2 regions of the Paenibacillus sp. FSL H8-0104 genome follow, and region 1 is predicted to be linked to the other one. Evidence: predicted binding sites of a transcription regulator. Region 1 holds the regulator's gene; the other holds the start of a gene.
What was found. Region 1 encodes LexA, which represses DNA repair genes until DNA is damaged. Its sites were predicted from a motif close to CGAACATATGTTCG; they were not measured.
Positions count from the first base shown of each region.

Region 2: recA (recombinase RecA) is a predicted target of LexA. The motif match lies at 2,372-2,385, and genes of this name have one in related genera.

Region 1 is NZ_JBBOTC010000001.1:4,027,079-4,031,688, reverse strand. Features, by position in the region: gene NST38_RS17905 (aldehyde dehydrogenase) at 1,258-2,559, shown strand; gene lexA (transcriptional repressor LexA) at 2,665-3,291, opposite strand; gene NST38_RS17895 (LysM peptidoglycan-binding domain-containing protein) at 3,588-3,965, shown strand; gene NST38_RS17890 (DUF896 domain-containing protein) at 4,061-4,270, shown strand; gene NST38_RS17885 (hypothetical protein) at 4,396-4,610, shown strand, end outside.
Region 2 is NZ_JBBOTC010000001.1:2,606,446-2,611,055, forward strand. Features, by position in the region: gene pgsA (CDP-diacylglycerol--glycerol-3-phosphate 3-phosphatidyltransferase) at 260-847, shown strand; gene NST38_RS11815 (competence/damage-inducible protein A) at 955-2,211, shown strand; gene recA (recombinase RecA) at 2,455-3,519, shown strand; gene NST38_RS11825 (regulatory protein RecX) at 3,803-4,540, shown strand.

The DNA.
Region 1 (4,610 bases):
AAAGGTCCTCCGGATCTTAGATAAGTACAAAGGTGGACGGCGTAGGTTTCCTACTATACATGAGATTATAGCCGAAACGGGTAAACATAAGACGAACGTCATGGCTGCTCTTGACGCTCTTGTGGGAGCGGAAAACTATACATTTGGAGGATGGTCTGAAATGTCCTACAAAGTGATCTTAGAAGGCTGGGTGGGGAGAACGTCCTAAGGTAGGCCGCACACGAACTTCTGGGAACATCGATTTTTGGGCTAATATTATGGGGCTTTCATGCGTAGCAGACTGATAGATAACGGATTGTGAGACATCCAGGTTGATTATGGCTGAACACAGAGAGCCGCGGCAACCCTGATTTGGACGATCAGGAAACACAGCGGACCAGTTAGGTACTAGTTGGCTCTTATAATAGTAGTAGACGGTTTATTTGAAATTATTTAACTCTTTCTTTGAAGAGCCGATTTCAGGAGTAGTTGTGGGATTAGACTTTGTACGGTGTGAAATAAAGTTGATGTTAGAGGGTGAGTTCCGCTCGATTTCTTTAGCCGAAATTATCTCGGTTAATTAAAGGGATTGTATCGCTTATGAATTGTGAGCTTATAATTTACAATATTTGTATAAGTTTAATATTTTGTTTAGGAGATTTTTAATTTAACCAGCGCTATAATTTATTGCTTTTAATGTCAGAGTAATAATGCAATCAAAATGAGTATTTGAAATGAGTTTCTTCATTATAATAAGAAAAAAAGGCGCCCACAAAATGCCCAAAAATGTCCCCTGAATTCTTCTTCACCAGCCCACATTTCTGTGTTTATTTGTAACCAAGGATTACATTTATATAACAAAACACGTTTGTTCGTCGATTTAGATAATCGCAAAACTCACTTTTCATAATGAAAGGGGAGTTTTTTATATATGGTAACTAAACCTCTCCATCTGATGAATTGAATCACTTCATGTTTGTTTTAGCGCAAAACGATTGTCATTTATTTACTAACTTATTAAAGAGAAACTGAGATTAGAATTCTTTCTACAGTGCATTAAACTGTCTGAATCAAAAGATTTTAATCAAACTTCCTTAGAAATTCTGATAGCCACGAATAGGAGGGAATACTAGCTTTCACTCTATAAAAATTCCAACCATCGTTCAAATACATACAAATGGATGTTTCATTTGTATGTTGAAAGTTTCATATAGAAGAGGTATACTTTAATTAAATTTTGAACAATTTAATTTTAAATAATTAATTGGAGATGTTAATATGAATCAGGCTAAACAACTTGTGACAGAACAACGTACATTTTTTTATACAGGACAAACTAAAAATATCGAGTATCGGATTAATGCACTTCAACAGCTTAGAAAGGGAATTGAAAAGTATCAGCAACGGATTCAAGATGCACTTCGGGCAGATCTGAACAAATCTGAGGCGGAAGCTTACGGTTCCGAGATTCGCATTGTTTTGGGTGAACTGGATTTTGCATTAGAACACCTGCAGGAATGGGCTGCACCAAAACAAGTCCCAACCAATTCGGCTATGCCGGATGGTGTGAGCACCATTTACCCTGAACCATACGGAGTGGCTCTTATTATTGCACCTTGGAACTATCCTTTCCAACTGGCCTTTGGTCCACTGATTGGAGCAATCGCAGCCGGTAACTGTGCAGTTATCAAGCCTTCTGAATTAACACCAGCCGTATCTCGTCTGACGTATGATCTGATTCAAGAGATCTTCCCTCAGGAGTATATTGCGGTTATGGAAGGAGAAGTCGAGGCTAGCACAGCATTGTTGAAAGAGAAGTTTGATTATATTTTCTTCACAGGAAGCACGGGTGTTGGTCGCATTGTTATGAAGGCAGCTGCGGAGCATCTGACTCCTGTAACCCTTGAGCTAGGGGGCAAGAGTCCTGCTATTGTCCATAACGATGCAGATCTGAAGCTGGTGGCACAGCGTATTGTTCGTGGTAAGTTCCTTAATGCAGGCCAAACTTGCGTTGCTCCGGATTATTTGCTTGTACATGAACAAGTTCATGACGAATTGATCAATCTGATTGGCGCAGAGATCAAAGATAAATTTGGGGACGATGTGTTACAGAACGCTGATTTCCCGCATATTGTTAACTCGCGTAACTTTGATCGGTTGTCGAAATTCCTAACAGATGGCAAAACGCTGATTGGTGGACGTTCTGTACGAGAGCAGTTGCTCATTGAGCCGACTGTACTTGGAGATGTGAACTGGGAATCAGCTGTCATGCAAGAAGAGATCTTTGGTCCGATTCTTCCTGTATTTACGTACAGTGACCTGAATCCTATGCTAGATGAGATTGTTCGCCGGCCAAAACCATTGGCGCTATATCTCTTCACACAGGATGAGCAGCTGCAGGATCAGGTTCTGAATCAAGTATCCTTCGGTGGGGGATGTATTAATGACACACTTTCTCATATGACTTCACACTACCTCCCGTTTGGTGGTGTAGGAGAGAGCGGTATGGGCTCATATCACGGACAACAGAGCTTTGATGTGTTCTCGCATCACAAGAGTGTTCTGAAACGCAGTGAATAATTAGCCGCTAAAATAACAAAAACATGAAAAAAAGAGGTTGTCCTGTTGATCAGGATAACCTCTTTCGTATTTCATTACATCTAGTTTTGTTACTCAAGTTAAATATTAATGAATATCTCGGAAAAGGCCAATGACTTTACCCAGAATACTAACATGTTTCAAACGTAAAGGTTCGAAGGTCGCATTCTCCGGTTGAAGGCGAATATGATCTTTCTCTTTATAGAACGTTTTCACTGTAGCTTCATCGTCTTCAGTCATTGCAACGACGATATCACCGTTATCAGCAGTTTGCTGTTGACGGACAATAACGTAATCTCCGTTAACGATTCCAGCTTCCACCATGCTATCTCCGACTACCGAAAGCATAAACACTTTCTGTTCGCCTACATAATGTGTAGGAAGAGGGAAGTAGTCTTCAATGTTCTCGGTTGCAGTGATTGGAACCCCGGCTGTAACCTTACCAACAACAGGAATACGTGCAACGCTATGAGCAAATTGATGAGAATGCTCAGATTCTTCTTGGCTCAAAAGCTCAATGGCTCTTGGCTTGGTAGGGTCGCGTCGGATCAAACCTTTTTTCTCCAAACGATCCAAATGTCCATGTACTGTTGAGCTGGAAGCCAGTCCAACCGCTTCACCAATTTCCCGTACGGAAGGAGGATACCCCTTCAACCGGACTTCATTTCGTATAAACTCCAGAATAGCCTGCTGCCTGCTGGATATCTTCGACATACCGTATCAACCCCATTTTAGTAACGTTTGGGAAAATTATAACATAGAACCTCCGTTCGTACAAACATAAGTTCTAAATAAAATAGCATTAAATCAGTGTTTTTTAGCTTATAGAACAGAAATTGTCCAAAAGTCAGAGCATAATACTGCAAATGTTTTGTAAAAGGACTTGAAATAAGATATTTCTCCTTCAAAAAAGAAGCGAACAATTGTTCTAAAAATCTATTGAACAAAACAAGTGTTCGTGTTATATTGATTCCAACAGATAGGAACAAACGTTTGGAGGCGGGTATTTAATGAGATATTCTACTTATCAAAGCATTTATGAACCAATGAATTCGGAACTGGTGAAGTCTAACATAGGGAACTACAAGAAGGTTTTAGCGCGTTTCAAGATTTCTTCATGGATGTTAAAGGTAGTCATTACCTCTATGATTATATTTATTGGATGCAGCACCGTTTTAACTGTATTTGCCGGCAATGAGAATGATGTTCTGCCTGGAGGAAAGATAGCTGTTTCACAAGGGGAAACATTATGGAGTATTTCTTTGGAACATAAACCGACGAATATGGATACACGTATATATATAGAAGCAATTAAGAAAGTGAATCAACTTCATACAACTTCCATCCAAGTGGGACAAGTACTAGCTCTACCGCAATTTGCAGAATAAAATGCACATCAATGAGTGTTAGCGCGTGTCAGCTTGACAAGCAGCCTTTATAATGGCAAAGTTAATATGACTTTGTATTTTTGGAGGGGACAAGCTTGGATATAGATAGTCTGGTAGCACGCATTAACGAATTGGCTCGTAAGCAAAAGTCCACTGGATTGTCGGAGGAAGAGCTTGCTGAACGTGCCGAGCTAAGAGAGATTTATTTGAGTAATATTCGCAGCAATTTCAGACAACAACTGGATACCATTGAGATTGTTGATGATGAGAATGACAAAGGCCACCAAGGCAAACTCAAACACTAACGAAACCTAATGATATCATTATGATATTTAGGTTTCTTCCTGTTATTTTGAGTGTGCAATTTATAGGGGGAAATGTTGGTTTGCAATTATGTAAGCCGATACAAAGACACATAAGGGGGATTCTCATGTCGCGTTCGTTCGAGAGAACGGTTAAGAAAAATTCCAAGCAGTTAAATCAGCAACGCAAAAAAAGTGGTCAACCAATCACAGGTACACCAGGTGAAGAAGTCTTTAAGGGACGCAGTCTTTTGTTCCCTATATTTTTGATTGGTCTCGCCTTTTTGTATCTGTTTATGAGCACGTTCCTTGTGCAAGCTCCAATGACAACTTGGGACTGGGT
Region 2 (4,610 bases), 1.4 Mb from region 1:
TGTGCATTGCTGGCAGTCAAGCATCAAGTCCAGTCCTCATCGTTTGCTGACTTTGTGAAAAGCAGTACATCTTCTGGAAGTCACCGGAACGTTTAAAGCGTTTTGCTTTTGAGCGGTTGACTTTATTTTTTGCGTTTCTACATAGTGGGATCATGTTAATATGGATTGACATTGAAACTGTACATTTCATGTTCCGGATGATGATAACGGGATTATGATGATTGTTTGGAGTAATGGAGGATATGAGGGAGGGCGTCTTGTGAATTTACCCAACCGGATTACGCTTGCACGAATTTGCTTAATCCCTTTTTTGATGGTGTTCCTGCTCGTGGATTTTCCATTTTATCCAGAGCCGTTGCAGCTTGGAAGCTTGTCGCTTCCGTATAATCAACTGATTGCTGCTGTTATTTTTATCATCGCCGCAAGCACAGATGGAATTGACGGATACCTTGCGCGGAAAAATAACATGGTTACCAATCTGGGGAAACTGCTCGATCCACTCGCAGACAAGTTGCTGGTTACTGCAGTTTTGATCTCGCTTGTGGAGATGGGCAAGCTGGATTCCTGGATTGCAGTTGTGATTATTAGTCGTGAATTCGCAGTTACCGGCTTGCGTCAAATTGCATTGCTGGATGGTTCGGTTGTTGCCGCTAGTGCTTGGGGCAAGCTGAAGACTGTAGTGCAGATTGTGGCGATTGTGCTGTTGCTGTTGAACAATTTCCCGTTTTCATACACGGGTATTCACGTCGATATTATCGCGGTATGGGCAGCAGCGCTTATTACCATCTGGTCGGGTATCGATTACTTTATCAAAAACAAAAATTTGCTTCATTTAACAAAAGCATAATGGTTTGTTCTTAAATGGGTAATCATGAAGGAAGCATTGGGTCAGGGGCAATAGGAAATTATCCTATTGCCCTTTGATCACTCACCACGTGTACAGGAGGATGCTCAATGAAGGCAGAAATCATTGCAGTTGGCACAGAGCTACTGCTTGGACAAATCGTCAATACCAATGCCAGATACCTATCCCGTGAATTGGCTGCGATGGGGATCGATGTATATTTCCAAACGGTGGTTGGGGATAACCTGAACCGACTTAGTGAAGCTATTCGCATTGCGCAGAGCCGTGCAGACGTTATTTTATTTTCCGGTGGCATCGGACCTACCCAAGATGATCTGACCAAGGATGCGCTCGCAGCTGTTCTTAACCGGAAACTGCATACAGATCGAATGGCAATGGACAAAATTGAGAGCTTTTTCAGAGATCGTAATGTGGATATGACAGAGAATAACCGACGTCAGGCGATCGTTATTGATGGCGGAACACCTCTGGCCAATGAAACGGGCCTTGCGGCAGGAAATGCGATTTCTGACAATGACAAATATTATGTTGTGATGCCTGGACCACCTAAAGAGTTGATTCCAATGTTTGAACAGGAAGTCAAACCTTGGCTGTTCCAGCATGTACTCACAGAAGAGATGCCGATCTATTCCCGAATGCTCAAATTCGCAGGTATTGGTGAATCTGCTCTGGAAGATCGACTTCTGGATCTGATTGACGCGCAGACAGACCCTACGATTGCTCCTTACGCGAGCGAAGGCGAAGTTACGGTACGCGTCTCCACAAAGGCTGCGAGTGAGGGAGAGGCGAAGCTGAAGCTGGATGCGATGGAGGTTCAGATTCGGGAGCGTTTGACAGAACATCTCTACGCGAACGAGGATGTGCCTATAGAGTACACGATTGTAACCATGATGTCTGACATGGGGCTGACGCTCAGCGCTGCTGAGAGCTGTACAGGAGGGCTTGTCATGCAAAGTCTGACCTCTATACCCGGAAGTGCGTCAATGCTCAAAGGTGGAATTGTTTGTTACTCCAATGAAATTAAAGAAAAGCTGCTGAATGTGCCTCATGATTATCTGGAAGGTGAAGATGCACCTGGGGCGGTAAGTCCTGAGGTTGCAAAAGTGCTTGCTGAGCAGATTCGCATGATTGGCGATGCTGATTTTGGCTTGGCTGTTACCGGTGTAGCTGGACCGGGATATTCGGAACGCAAACCACCCGGACTTGTCTTCATCGCTCTTGCTGAACGTGGAAAAGAGACGGAAATTCATGAGCTGCGTATTAATGGTAATCGCGAGACGGTTCGCATTCGTTCAGCCAAAGCGATTCTCTATCGCTTATGGCAAAAACTTGTGGCGATGGATTGATTAGTTAATAGCTTCGATTGCATTTACAGTTCCAAGCAAGTATAATTAAGGAAGACGGAAGAACCGTAGAATTAGGCTTTACAGCCTTGTTTACGGTTCTTTTTTCTGTTTAATGGAAAGTTTCCTTGAGGAAGAGGCGCCTCGGCCTTTACAAAAAAAACGAATGTATGTTCGAAAAAAAGCTTGGCAAACGTGTTAAAACAAGGTATCATTATCTTATAAACAGTAAAGGGTGTGAGCTTATTGTCAGACCGTCGTGCCGCGCTTGATATGGCGCTCCGTCAAATAGAGAAGCAATTTGGTAAAGGATCCATCATGAAACTGGGTGAGTCCACTCATATGAATGTGGAAATTATTCCCAGCGGTTCCTTGGCTTTGGATATTGCATTAGGAACAGGCGGCTTGCCTAAAGGCCGTATTGTTGAAATATATGGACCTGAATCTTCTGGTAAAACAACCGTAGCATTGCATGCTATCGCTGAAGTACAAAGAGCGGGTGGACAAGCTGCATTTATCGATGCCGAGCATGCTCTTGACCCACAGTACGCAAGCAAACTTGGTGTTAATATTGATGAATTGCTTCTGTCTCAGCCAGATACGGGTGAGCAAGGGCTGGAAATTGCAGAAGCTCTTGTACGCAGTGGTGCAGTAGATATCGTCGTTATTGACTCTGTAGCCGCATTGGTTCCAAAAGCAGAGATTGAAGGCGAAATGGGCGATTCACACGTTGGTTTGCAAGCGCGTTTGATGTCTCAGGCGCTGCGTAAACTGTCTGGTGCAATCAGCAAATCCAAAACAATCGCAATTTTCATTAACCAGCTTCGTGAGAAAGTCGGCGTTATGTTTGGTAACCCGGAAACAACACCTGGTGGTCGTGCTCTGAAGTTTTATTCCACAGTACGTCTGGATGTGCGTCGTATTGAGAGTATCAAATCAGGCAATGACATGATTGGTAACCGTACTCGTATTAAAGTTGTGAAAAACAAAGTGGCACCTCCGTTTAAACAAGCGGAAGTGGATATCATGTATGGCGAGGGTATTTCGAGAGAAGGCAGTATCATTGACATTGGTACAGAGCTGGACATCGTTAATAAAAGTGGTGCTTGGTACTCCTACGAAGGCGAGCGTTTAGGACAAGGCCGTGAGAACGCAAAGCAGTTCATGAAAGAGCATAAAGATATTGCTGACATCATTGAACAAAAAATTCGTGTAGCCAGTAACTTGGTTACTGCAGTTCCTGCGCCAACGAGTGAAGAGCAACAAAAAGAAGCAGCAGAAGAACAAGAATTGTTTGAAATCAACGAGTAATCTCTCAAAACCTCTCTTGTAGGGAGGACCCTGAGGGTGTTCCCCACTGGACTCCGTAAACTTATCTGATTGAGCTTGGATCAATCTGGATAATGGATTGTAGTGGGAGTACTCGTGCTGTCTAACAGCCCCTGTCCCAATGGACAGGGGCTGTTAGCACGCTAACTGTGGAGTAAAGGCCGGGCAGAGTTCCCGGTCTTTTGTATTATTGGTGTTCTTTTGTCTTATGTGAAGATGTGCTTGGCGTAGTCAGAATGAAAATGTTATGAAAGGGGAGACCAGAATGGATCAACATGACGAGGATTTATATGAAGAAGCAGAACAGGACGGCCTATCCCAATTTCCGGACAACGAAGAACTTATTATTACACGTGTAGAACGAACGAAGAGCAGGCAAGCTCGTTATCGAATCACTTTTGGCATCCACTCCATTACGGTTCTTGAAGATGTGATGATTAAATACAGGATGACTCAAGGTAATACGTTTATGAAGAAGGATCTGGAAGATATCATTCTAGCTGATGAGCGACAGCGGACGTATGCACAGTCTCTGCGTTTTTTGGAGCATAAGCCACGTACGCGCCATGAATTAAGTCAGAAACTTCGTCAGAAGGAGTTTGCTGCACCTTTGATTGAAGAGGCGCTGGATCGGCTTGAGCGGGAGAACCTGGTGGATGACGATCTATTTGCGAAGGAATGGACAAGACAGCGTATGGAGGGCAAGCGGAAGGGAAAACTGTGGATAAGGCAAGAGCTGCGTCAAAAGGGCATTGCCAATGATCTCATTGTTGAGGCACTAGAAGGGATAAGTACAGATGCGGAATTTGAGACTGCTTTGAGTGCTGGACGAAAAAAATGGAATCAGGTCAAAGGGGACGTCAAAGAGAAGAAAAATAAAACGCTTCCCTTCCTAATGAGACGTGGTTTTTCAATGGATATGGTGCGCCGGGTCGTGAATTGTTTAATTGAAGAAGATGAGGCTGGGGACCCTGAAGATGACGAAGCGTTGTTATGGGATTAGCAGACTAGAGTCTCTATACTGCATTCTCTTGACAATTTCTTTCGTCAAATACTAAAATGGACATGAGTCT